DNA from 3 places in the Stutzerimonas sp. R40042 genome. Region 1 is predicted to be linked to each of the others. Evidence: predicted binding sites of a transcription regulator. Region 1 holds the regulator's gene; each other region holds the start of a gene.

Region 1 (4,155 bases):
TCAAGTACGGCGCACAGAACATCGCCGTGGCGAGCATGGACAACTACCGGATCGGCGCGCAGGAGCAGCTCAAGACGCTTGGGCGTATCCTCGACGTACCGGTGCTGCAGATCGACCCGAGCCAGCCATTGAGCAAGACGCTGGCGCCGCTGGCCCGCAAGCGCGTGATCCTGATCGACACCGCCGGCCTGCCGGCCAGCGATCCGACCTTGCGCAAGCAGCTCGAAGCGCTGTCGGATCGCGGTGTGAAATCCAAGAACTATCTGGTGTTGGCGGCGACCAGCCAGAGTCAGGTACTCAAGGCGGCATGGCACAACTATCGTCGCTGCGGCCTGGCGGGTTGTATCCTGACCAAGCTGGACGAGGCAGGCAGCCTCGGCGATGTGCTCGGTCTCACGATCAGCCAGCATTTGCCGATAGCCTACCTCGCCGATGGCCCGCGGATTCCGGATGACCTGCATCTGCCCCGTAGCCACCAGCTGGTCAGCCGTGCGGTAAGCCTGCAATCAGGCGAGGAGCCGAGCGAAGAGGCCATGGCGGACATGTTCGCCGGGTTGTACAACGGCTCGTCACGGCGGGCCGGATGATCAAGCGAGTGCGGTACCAGAATGAACCAGATGCGTGCCATGCGGGCGCATCGCCGGCCGTATGGCCCCAGCAAGATATAGGCGTGTGAACATGGGTATGCATCCCGTACAGGTGATTGCGGTGACCGGCGGCAAGGGTGGCGTCGGCAAGACCAACGTGTCGGTCAATCTGGCGCTGGCGCTGGCCGATCTGGGCCGGCGTGTGGTGTTGCTCGACGCCGACCTGGGTCTGGCCAACGTCGACGTCCTGCTTGGCCTGACCAGCAAGCGAACCCTGGCCGATGTGATCGCCGGTGAGTGCGATCTGCGCGATGTGCTGATTCAGGGCCCCGGCGGTATCCGTATCGTGCCCGCGGCATCCGGGACGCAGAGCATGGTACAGCTGTCGTCCCTGCAGCATGCCGGTCTGATCCAGGCATTCAGTGAGCTGGGCGATGAGCTGGACGTGCTGATCATCGATACCGCGGCCGGTATTGGTGATTCGGTGGTCAGCTTCGTGCGTGCCGCGCAGGAAGTGCTGCTGGTCGTCACAGATGAACCCACGTCCATCACCGATGCCTATGCTCTGATCAAATTGCTCAACCGTGACTACGGCATCAGTCGTTTCCGGGTGTTGGCCAACATGGCGCATGCACCCCAGGAAGGTCGCAACCTGTTCGCCAAGCTGACCAAGGTCACCGAGCGTTTTCTCGATGTGGCGCTGCAGTATGTCGGCGCCGTGCCCTACGACGAGGCCGTACGCAAGGCGGTACAAAAGCAGCGTGCCGTCTATGAAGCCTATCCGCGCTCCAAATGCGCGCTGGCCTTCAAGGCCATTGCGCAGAAGATCGATACCTGGCCGTTGCCCGCTACCCCGCGCGGCCATCTCGAATTCTTCGTCGAGCGCCTCATCAGTCCCGCTTCAGAAAGCCACGAATGACAGGTGCCGGATCCGCTATGTATTACAGCAAGGCTCAGGCAAAGGATGCTCAATATCGCCTGATCGATCAGTACGCGCCGTTGGTCAAGCGTATCGCTTACCACCTTCTGGCGCGTCTGCCTGCGAGTGTGCAGGTGGACGACCTGATCCAGGCTGGAATGATCGGACTGCTGGAAGCAGCGAAGAAGTACGACGCCGGCAAGGGCGCCAGTTTTGAAACCTACGCCGGCATCCGCATCCGCGGCACCATGCTCGACGAGGTGCGCAAGGGCGATTGGGCGCCACGCTCGGTGCATCGCAACTCGCGCATGGTCAGCGAGGCGATCCGCGCCATCGAAGCGAAAACCGGTCGTGACGCTAAAGATCATGAAGTTGCGGCCGAACTTAAGCTTAGTCTCGATGAGTATTACAGCATCCTCGGCGATACCCTCGGCAGCCGACTGTTCAGCTTCGACGACCTGCTGCAGGAAGGCGAGCATGGCGAGCTGCAGGAGGATGCCGGCAGCACGCACCCCGAGCCTTTCCGCGATCTGGAGGACGAACGTTTCCAGTTGGCGCTGGCAGAAGCCATCGCCAACCTGCCGGAGCGCGAGAAGCTGGTGCTGTCGTTGTATTACGACGAAGAGCTGAACTTGAAGGAAATCGGTCAGGTGCTGGGAGTCAGCGAGTCGCGTGTGAGCCAGTTGCATAGCCAGTGTGCGGCGCGCCTGCGTGCGCGCCTCGGTGAATGGCGCGCCAATTGACGATTGTTTGCGGTATGACGTGCTCGGTTTGCTGAGGCATTTTGGGACTTACGGAGGTCGACTTGGACAAGAACATGAAAATCCTCATCGTCGATGACTTCTCGACGATGAGACGAATCATCAAGAACCTCTTGCGTGACCTGGGGTTCACCAACACCGCCGAAGCGGACGATGGCACCACCGCGCTGCCGATGCTCAAGAGCGGCAGCTTCGACTTTCTCGTCACCGACTGGAACATGCCGGGCATGAGCGGTATCGATCTGCTGCGTACCGTGCGTGCCGACGAGCGCCTCAAGCACCTGCCGGTGCTGATGGTCACTGCCGAAGCCAAGCGCGACCAGATCATCGAGGCGGCACAGGCCGGCGTAAACGGCTATGTGGTCAAGCCTTTCACTGCCCAGGTGCTCAAGGAGAAGATCGAGAAGATCTTCGAGCGCGTCAACGGCTGAAGCAGCAACGCCGCGAGGGCACTATGACGCAAGCAGATCAGAGCCTGGCAGAGTTCGAAGCGACTCTGAAGGCCAACGCCCCTAAGTTGATTGAAAGCCTGCAGCAGGGCCGCTTCGATGAAGCGACGCAGATGTTCAATGAACTCAGCCAGGCGCGTAATCACAGTCTCTATCAGGAAGTCGGCAAGCTCACCCGCGAGCTGCACAACGCCATCGTCAAACTCGAGATGGATACCTGTGCCACTGGCGGCGATCCGTCACCGATCACCGACGCGACCGATCGCCTGTCCTATGTGGTGGAGATGACCGAGAAGGCCGCCAACCGCACCATGGATCTGGTGGAGGAATCGGCGCCGCTGGTCAACTACGTTAGCTACGAGGCCCAGAGCCTGACGGCCGACTGGCAGCGATTCATGCGCCGCGAAATGGATGCTGAACAGTTCCGTGGGCTGGTCAAGCGCATCGACCAGTACCTCAAGCGCAGCATGAACGATGGTAGCCAGCTGTCGCAGAACCTCAGCGAAATCATGCTGGCCCAAGATTTCCAGGACCTGACCGGCCAGGTCATCAAGCGTGTCACCCGACTGATCACCGAGCTTGAAAGCAATCTGCTCAATCTCGTCCTGATGGCGGGGCAGGTCGACCGCGTGGCTGGCATCCAGCACGACCGTGATGCCATGCGCGCCGAGCAAGAGAAGAAAAAACAAGAAAAATCGCCTTCCAATGGTGAAGGTCCGCAGATGCATGCCGATATGCGTGAAGACGTCGTTTCCGGCCAGGACGATGTCGATGATCTGCTTTCAAGCCTGGGCTTTTAGGGGAAGTGAATATGAGCTTCGACGCCGATGAAGAAATTCTCCAGGACTTCCTGGTAGAGGCCGGCGAGATTCTCGAACTATTGTCCGAGCAACTCGTGGAGCTGGAAAGCAGCCCCGATGACATGGCGTTGCTCAATGCGATTTTTCGCGGGTTCCATACGGTCAAGGGCGGTGCGGGCTTTCTTCAGCTTCATGAGCTGGTGGAATGCTGCCACATTGCCGAAAACGTCTTCGACATCCTGCGCAAGGGTGAGCGTCGAGTCGATTCCGAACTGATGGACGTCGTTCTGCAGGCGCTCGACGCCGTGAACGCGATGTTCAGCCAGGTCCGTGAACGCGTCGAACCTACTCCTGCCTCGCCGGAACTGCTGGCCGCATTGGCCCGTCTGGCCGAGCCTGCATCCGACGACGAAGCACCTGCCGCCGCAGCGCCCCAGGCGATCGCCGAGCCTGTGAGCGAAGGCGCCGACAGCGATTTCGAGCAGCTGCTGGATGCGATCGAACCGCCCGCTGTCGAGCCGCTGGCATCCGCCGATACAGGCACCGTGGCTGACGAAATCACCGATGATGAGTTCGAGTCGTTGCTCGATCAGTTGCATGGCAAGGGCAAGTTCGAGCCGGCAACCACCGCAGCGACCA
Region 2 (4,155 bases), 970 kb from region 1:
TCAACCAGCGGCCAGCCGGCGAGATTTCGCTGCTGGTGATCCACAACATCAGCCTGCCGCCAGGCCAGTTCGGTACCGGCAGGGTCCAACAGTTCTTCCAGAACTGCCTACAGCGCGACGAACACCCCTTCTTCGAGGAAATCGCCGAACTGCAGGTCTCGGCACATTTTCTCATCGAGCGTGATGGCTCGATTACCCAGTTCGTCTCCTGTCTGGACCGGGCCTGGCATGCCGGGGTGTCCTGCTTCGACGGTCGCGAGAGCTGCAACGATTTTTCCATCGGCATTGAGCTGGAGGGAACCGATGACCAGCCGTTCAGCGAGCCGCAATACCAGGCGCTGATCGCGCTATGCCGGATGCTGCAGAGCGGCTATCCGGGCATCACGCCGGAGCGGGTGTGCGGCCACAGCGACATCGCGCCGGGGCGCAAGACCGATCCCGGACCGGCCTTCGACTGGCAGCGCTTGCGTGCCGCCTCAATTACCTGCTGACGAAAGGAAACGGCGATGAGCTTTCTGGTGATTCTGCTCGTGCTGCTGGTGGAGAAATTCTCCGATTGGCGACCACGGCTGCAGTACGACCGCCCCTGGCTGGCGCGCCTGCGCCAGGCCGAGGCCAGCCCGCGCTTGCGCGGCGCTCCCTGGCTGGCGCTGGCCTTGCTGGTATTGATTCCCGTACTGCTGCTTGGCCTGCTGTTGGTCGCACTGGAACCATTGGCCTACGGCTGGTTGAGCCTGCCACTGCACTTGCTGGTGCTGCTCTACAGCCTCGGCCGCGGCCATGCCAAGGCTGAACTCGGCGCGTTCCGCGATGCCTGGCGTCGTGGTGATGAGGAGGCAGCCGCGCTGGCGGCCGAGCGTGACGCCGGCCTGCAGGCGCAGGACCCGCCGAGCCTGTTATCGGCGGTACAAACCTGGCTGCTGTGGCGCAGCTACGAGGGTTTCTTTGCGGTGATCTTCTGGTACCTGCTGCTCGGGCCGATGGCGGCACTGGCCTATCGACTACTGGCGCTGTGCGCCGAGCACGCCGAACTCGAAGGGCTGCGCGAGCGGGCCGAGCAGCTGCGGCATGCCTTCGACTGGTTGCCGGTACGCGTATTGCTCGGCAGTTTCGCCCTGGTCGGCAACTTCGTCGCGGTCAACCGAGCGCTGCTGCATGAGCTGTTGAGCTGGGACGTGCCGGCCCGGCGCCTGCTGGCCGATGCCGGTCCGCTGGCCGCCGATCTGCCTCCTGCGACCGAGGGTGAGGCGGGCATCGCGCGGCTCGACGGGATCGCGGCGTTGCTGGTGCGCACACGCGTGTTCTGGTACGCGGTGATCGCGGTCTGGACGATCCTCGTCTGAGCCTTATCCGCCAGCGGCGGCGCTGATGGACCTCCATAACGCCGCTGTATGAGGTTTGCCTGTCGAATCGCTGGAACCCTTGAGCCAGACGCCTCGCCGGGTGCCTATCCAATACAGAACTGCTGGCCATGATTTGGCCATTACCTTAAGTTACAAAAGCCCATACCGATATCCCGTATAACCCGGGCAGATGCCACTCTCTGACGAGCCCTGCTGCGCGTTGCAATTGCGTGCAAGCCAATACCAATAAAATTGGGAGACGTCGTGTGAATAGCCTGTTGTATCCCGCCATCGCGTTCATGAACCGCCTGAGCTTCGGCATGAAGTTCAGTCTGGTCAGCGTCCTGTTCTTCGTTCCCATGCTGCTGAGCAACTACTACCTGGTGCGCGATTCGTACCGAGCGTATGTCGGTACCCGCAACGAGTTGCAGAGTCTCGAGCTGCTCGGCTCGACACTGCAGGTGCGGCGCAGCATGGAGGACTGGAAAGACCTCGTGCACATCGAGTCGATCATCGGCCAGACCGGCAATGTCGAGGCGTTGCAGACGCGTCTGAACCGTGTCGAAAGCGAGCTGACGGCGCAGCTGCAGGCGCTGGCCCCCGTTGGCGATGCGCCCGAGCAGGTGGCCGAATTCAATGCCCGGCGCGACGAACTGGTGGCTGGTCTGCGGGCTGCCCAGGCCGAGCAATCGCTGCAGTCCAAGGCGGCCATGGCCGAGACGCTGTTGGGCCAGTCGCAGGTGATGATCAAGCTCGTCGCCGGTCAGTCCGGCCTCAGCCAGGATCTCGAGCGTGAGGTGCGTCAGCTGGCCGAGCTGCTGACCACGGTAACCCCGGCCATCAGCGCATCGCTCGGCGAAGGACGTGCGGTGGGCTCCTACACCTTCGGCCAGGGCTACCTGAACTCCGATGCCAGCAATACGCTGGACAACCTCGTGCTGGAACTGGAAAAGCAGCAGGCGCAGTACGCCGCACAGTTGCAGGACGCCCTCGGCGCGAGCCAGGCCGCGCGAACCCGGCTCGACGCTTTCGCTACGGCCAGCCGCGAGTCCCTGCAGGCGAGCAGCGACATCCTGCAGGACGAGGTGATCATGGCCGACGCGCTGGACCAGCCATGGGAACAGTTCTACGAGCGCATCAGCGCCGAGATGGCCAAGACCTACGAGCTGAACGACGCCATCCTGACATTTCTCGATGTGGAACTCGCCGAACGGTTGGAACAGAAGCGCCTGCTGATGACGCTGCTGCTCTCGGCCCTGGCGGTGGTGTTGTGTCTGGTGGCCTACCTGTATGCCGGCTTCTACGCTTCGACGCGCGCCTCGTTGCACAGTCTCGGCAGGATCATGGACAAGGTCGCCGCCGGCGACATGACCGCGCGCTATCAGGTACAGAGCCGCGATGAGCTCGGCGAGCTGGGCCAGGTGTTCAACACTACCGTGGCGCAGATCCGTGAACTGATCGAGCGCGTCGGCCATACCGTTGCCGAGGTGGAGCGCCAGGCCGGACGGGTGGAGAGCGTATCCGGCGAGAGCAACCAGACGGTATCCGAACAGCGTGGCCAGATCGAACAGGTGGCCACCGCGATGAACGAGATGTCGGCCACCGCCCAGGCGGTCGCCACCAGCGCCGAGGCCGCAGTGGGTAGCGCGCAGAGCGTCAACGAGGAAACCGTCAGCGGCCGTTCCCTGGTGGTCGCGCAGGTCGGCGGCATCCAGCGGTTGGCCAGCGAGATCGAACAATCGGTGGAGGTGATCAACCAGCTGGCTGGCGACAGCAAGGCGATCAGCCAGGTCCTTGACGTGATCAAGGCGATCGCCGAACAGACCAACCTGCTGGCCCTCAATGCCGCCATCGAAGCGGCGCGGGCCGGCGAGCAGGGCCGCGGATTCGCCGTGGTTGCCGACGAGGTGCGTGGCCTGGCGCAACGCACGCAGAAGTCCACCGCAGAAATCGAGCAGATGATTTCGCGCCTGCAGAACGGCGTCGGCGCTGCAGTGAAGACCATGCATGCCAGTCATGCGCTGGCCGAGGAAACGGTCGGGCAGTCGGCACAGGTGGAGCAGGCGCTGGAGAATATCCTCGGCGCGGTGGGGCTGATCGTCGATCAGAACCAGCAGATCGCCGCGGCTGCCGAGCAGCAGACGGCGGTGGCGCATGACATCGATCGCAACATCGTCGCCATCAACGAAGCCGGGCAGCGAACTGCCGAAGGCGCCGGGCATACCGAGCAGGCGAGCCGCGAATTGAGCCAGCTGGTCGGCCAGCTGCAGCAGCTGATCGCCGCCTTCCGCGTCTGACGGGCCGGCTCAGCGCCAGCCGAACAGTTCGCAGCTGTTGCGATAGCTGGCCGCGGCCAGCGTTTCGGGGGCGATGCCCTTGAGGTCGGCCAGGCGTTGGCAGATTTCCGGCAGCAATTCCGGGCTGTTGCGCTCGCCGGCATGCCCGGCCGGCGGGATGTCCGGCGCATCGGTTTCCAGCACGATGGCCTCCAGTGGCAGCTGTCGCAGCACCCGATGCATCCGCTGTGCCTGTGGCCAGGTGCCGGCGCCGCCGAGGCCGAGTCTGAAGCCCAGCCGCAGATACTCCTGTGCCTCTTCCCAGCTGCCGCTGAACGCGTGCACGACGCCGGCACGTTCGAGCCTGTAGCGCTTGAGCGTGGCGATCATCGGCGCATGGGCACGGCGCACATGCAGCAATACCGGCAACGAGAACTCCGCGGCCAGCGCCAGCTGCGCTTCGAGCAGCTGCTGTTGGCGCTCGACGTCCGGATTGTCGATGTAGTAATCCAGGCCGATCTCACCGATGGCGCAGA
Region 3 (4,155 bases), 390 kb from region 1:
ATGGGCCAGTGGACCCAGGGTGGCGAGCAACTGGTGCGCGGCACGTTGGGCCGCATGCTGTTCTCCAACGACGAGATCAAGAAATCGGTCAAGGTGATCTCCGGCGGCGAACAGGGCCGCATGCTGTTCGGCAAGCTGATCCTGAAGAAGCCCAACGTGCTGGTGATGGACGAACCAACCAACCACCTGGACATGGAATCCATCGAGGCACTCAACCTAGCACTCGAGAACTACCCGGGCACGCTGATCTTCGTCAGCCACGACCGCGAGTTCGTCAGCTCCCTGGCCACGCGCATCATCGAATTGTCGGAGAACGGCGTGACCGACTTCAGCGGCAGCTACGACGACTATCTGCGCAGCCAGGGCGTGCTTGTTTGAAACCCTCGCGCATGAAATGAAAAAGCCCCGCATCCGCGGGGCTTTTTCGTTTCATGGGTGGCTCTAACCGACTGCCGTGCTCCAGTCGATCACCCCCAGCTGCCAGGTGCCCAGGATCAAAAGACCGAAACCGATCCGGTACCAGGCGAACGCAGCGTAGCTGTGGTTACCGATGAACTTCAGCAGCGCTCGCACGGCCAGCATGGCGAAAATGAACGAGGTAACGAAGCCGATGGCGAACACGGCGAAGTCGCCCGGCTGGAACAGTTCGCGGTATTTGTAGCCGGAATAGACAGCAGCGCCGACCATGGTTGGCATCGCCAGGAAGAACGAGAACTCGGTGGCGGCTTTGCGCGACAGGCCGAACAGCAGTCCACCAATGATCGTCGAGCCCGACCGCGAAGTGCCCGGCACCAGCGCCAGGCATTGGGCGAAACCGACCTTCAAGGCCAGCGTCCAGGTCATGTCATCGACTGTCTCGGCGCGGATCGCGTGATCACGACGCTCGGCCCAGAGCATGACGATGCCACCGATGACCAGCGCGGTGGCCACTGTGATCGGGTTGAACAGGTATTCGTGAATCAGATCGGCAAAGGCCACGCCAAGCACCACAGCCGGCATGAAGGCGACCAGCAGGTTGGCCGTGAACTTCTGTGCCTGGCGCTCCCTAGGCAGGCCGACCACCACATCGATGATCTTGCGCCGATATTCCCAGATCACTGCGAGGATCGCGCCGAGCTGGATGATGATATTGAAAGCCAGTGCGCGTTCACCGCCGAAGCCGATCAGATCCGCGACGATGATTTGGTGGCCGGTACTGGAGACCGGAAGAAACTCGGTTATTCCCTCTACTACGCCCAGAATCAGTGCCTGAACCGCAATCCAAAGATCCATCTACTCCCCAAAAGCGATGCCACTCATCGCACATGAATGCAACCAAGGTATATATCACAAAGCCATCGAAACGCTGTTCTGACTCGCCGCGGGGAACTAAATTCCACGGCAGACGAAGCGCGGGCTCATTTTTAGTCACAAGCGGCCGAAAAGCTACTTAGAAGCCATTGTCCGGCTCTAACCAGCAGGCCGCACGCAGCTGACAGGCGAGCCATTGGTTGCTTGAGCGGGCACAGGCTCAGGTGGTTGTCGTCACCAGCATGGCGCTACCACTTGCAACAAACCAAGCATCGTCCGAGCCACCACAAGACAAGAACGATAAGAAAGACACCTCCAGGAGCCGTATTCATGAATCTGCTGCGCAATGTTCCTATCAGCAAGCGCCTCTGGCTGATCCCCGTGGTCGCCATCGCCATGCTGTTCATCCTCGGCCTGCTGATGATCCAGCAGGTTCGCTCCGACCTGTACCGAGGCAAGCAGGAGGCGACGCGTAACGTGGTTGAAGCGGCCGCCGGTGTTTTCGAGCACTACCGCAAGCTGGAAACCAGCGGTGCGATGAGTACTGCCGAGGCGCAACGTGCCGCCATGGAGCAGATCCGGCTGCTGCGCTATGACGGCCAGGACTACTTCTGGATCAACGATCTCGGCCCGACCATGATCATGCACCCGATGCAGCCCAAGCTCGACGGCCAGGATCTTTCGAAGATCAAGGATCCGGAAGGCAAGGAGCTGTTCAACGAGATGGTCGCCATCGCTCGTCGTGACGGTGCAGGCCTGGTCGACTACATGTGGGCCAAGCCCGGCGAAGAGAATCCGGTGCCGAAAATCTCCTATGTGCAACTGTTCAAGCCCTGGGGCTGGATCATCGGCTCAGGCATCTACGTCGATGACGTGGAGCAGGAGTTCTGGAACTACGTGACGCGCTTTTCCATCATCGGTCTGTTCATCGCCGCGATCATGGCCGTGGTGGTCGCCATCCTGATCCGCAGTATCGTTGCGCCGCTGCGCCACACGATGGCGGCGATGGCCAATATCGCCAGCGGCGAAGCCGACCTGACCCACACACTGGATGTGTCGGGCAATGATGAGCTGACCACGCTCGGCCGAGATTTCAACCGATTCACCCAAAAACTGCGTACCGTTGTCGGTCAGCTTTTCGAAACGGCCGGAGCCCTGGATCAATCCTCGCGCTCGCTCAGCGAGCTTTCTAGCCAGACCCACGAACAGAGCCAGCAGCAGATGCTGCAAATGGAACAGGTGGCCACGGCAGTCAACGAGGTTACCTACGCAGTGCAGGAAGTCGCCAAGAACGCCGAACACGCGTCGAGCGAAGTGGGCGCAGCAGAGAACCAGGCCGGGCTCGGCCAGCGCAACATCGAGACGAGCCTGCAACAGATCGATGAGCTGTCGGCAACGATTAGCCAGGCGGTGGACGTGATCCAGTCGCTGGCCGATGAAACCACCAAGATCGGCTCCGTTCTCGAGGTCATCGGCTCCATCGCCGAGCAGACCAACCTGCTGGCACTGAATGCCGCAATCGAAGCTGCACGAGCTGGCGAGCAGGGCCGTGGCTTCGCCGTGGTAGCCGACGAGGTGCGTCTGCTGGCTCAGCGGACACAACAGTCGACAGCGGAGATCCAAGGCATGATCGAGCGCCTGCAGAAGAATTCAGGTGCAGCCGTGAACGTCATCATGGAAAGCAACCGGGCCTCGCAGCTCACTGTCGAGCAGGCCAGTCAGGCTGGCGAAAGTCTTGGCGAGATCGCTCAGGCTTTGCGCAACCTGTCGGGCGTCAACGCTTCGATTGCCAGCGCCACCCTGCAGCAGTCCCATGTGGTCGAGGAGATCAACCAGAACGTGACCCAGGCCGCCGGCCTGGCGCAAGAGAGTACGCTGGCAGCCGAGCAGTCCAGTGAGGCGGGCAAGCGTCTGGGCGAACTCGCCAGCCAGCTCAATCGCCTGCTCAGTCAGTTCAGGGTCTGATCCCCCACCCGGCGGTCCTCGTGCGAGCGGGACCGCCGGCACCCTACTGAAGCAGTGCCCCCTCCCGCTTGCACCATCAGCAAGCAGGCGCCAGCCTAACCTCAACATCTCCCCTCGCGACAGGTTGTCGCACGGGCCTTTTCCCACTGCGGCCTAGCAAGCCCACCTCCCTCACCTCGCCAGTGAAATTCTCCAGCAGTGACAAGAGTTTAGATCGAACCTGGAGCCCCCGGCCGACCATGCGTCAACGTTATACCTTTGGCTAATTGCAAAGGCCTTCAAATTTTTTCGAACTCGCATGTGACTCATCAGTCCTCTGGGTACATCAACTGCAATGTAAGGCCAATGCCAACGAGCTTGGCTGCAGGTATTTTGGGTATCACACAGAGAGACATGCCCCATGCACACCCCGCTGCGTATCAATGAAGCCCTTCTGATCACCGACCGCGCGTTCAAACCATTCCAGTGCGTTGCCTGGACGCTGCCCGAAGGAAACGGCGAAGTCAGCATCACCGTTGTCGATCGCGACGAAGCCCGCCTCTTGGGTCGTTGCAAAATGTCCAGCAGCGTTTTCACCGATCCTGTGAAGCTCGGTGAAACCCTGGAGCAGACTCGCGAGCAACTCAGCCGCGACGGCGCCCACTTCTCCCCTTGGCACATGCCTGAATAAGCATGGCTCGCCCGAACGAAGGCCTGCGGCACGCGCTCCAGGCCTTTTTTCATGTCCGGCGGTTGGGCTGCCCTGGTGATCTCGACTGATCCATTCGGCTGTTTAACGGTCTCAACAGCAACGGACATAACAGGAGAGACCCATGAAAGGTGCAGAAGCCTACGTCAACGATCAATGGCAAAGCTGCGGGCTTGCCGATCTACCTCGAGACTCCGGCGGCCACTTGGTGA

The links. The regulator FliA, encoded in region 1, starts transcription of late flagellar genes. The targets are predictions, from matches to a motif close to CTAAAGTTTNNNNNNNNNNNGCCGNTAA.
Region 2: the regulator FliA is predicted to act here: its motif matches at 1,488-1,515, upstream of OUY36_RS18465 (methyl-accepting chemotaxis protein).
Region 3: the regulator FliA is predicted to act here: its motif matches at 1,397-1,424, upstream of OUY36_RS11960 (methyl-accepting chemotaxis protein).

What each region holds. Positions count from the first base shown of each region.
Region 1 covers NZ_CP113258.1:2,932,602-2,936,756, reverse strand. The annotation lists gene flhF (flagellar biosynthesis protein FlhF) at 1-587, shown strand, start outside; gene fleN (flagellar synthesis regulator FleN) at 679-1,506, shown strand; gene fliA (RNA polymerase sigma factor FliA) at 1,524-2,249, shown strand; gene OUY36_RS13785 (chemotaxis response regulator CheY) at 2,324-2,698, shown strand; gene OUY36_RS13780 (protein phosphatase CheZ) at 2,722-3,516, shown strand; gene OUY36_RS13775 (chemotaxis protein CheA) at 3,528-4,155, shown strand, end outside.
Region 2 covers NZ_CP113258.1:3,904,364-3,908,518, reverse strand. The annotation lists gene ampD (1,6-anhydro-N-acetylmuramyl-L-alanine amidase AmpD) at 1-491, shown strand, start outside; gene ampE (regulatory signaling modulator protein AmpE) at 507-1,343, shown strand; gene OUY36_RS18465 (methyl-accepting chemotaxis protein) at 1,610-3,640, shown strand; gene OUY36_RS18460 (TatD family hydrolase) at 3,650-4,155, opposite strand, start outside.
Region 3 covers NZ_CP113258.1:2,543,872-2,548,026, forward strand. The annotation lists gene OUY36_RS11950 (ABC-F family ATPase) at 1-378, shown strand, start outside; gene OUY36_RS11955 (undecaprenyl-diphosphate phosphatase) at 442-1,272, opposite strand; gene OUY36_RS11960 (methyl-accepting chemotaxis protein) at 1,621-3,255, shown strand; gene OUY36_RS11965 (hypothetical protein) at 3,656-3,925, shown strand; gene OUY36_RS11970 (hypothetical protein) at 4,068-4,155, shown strand, end outside.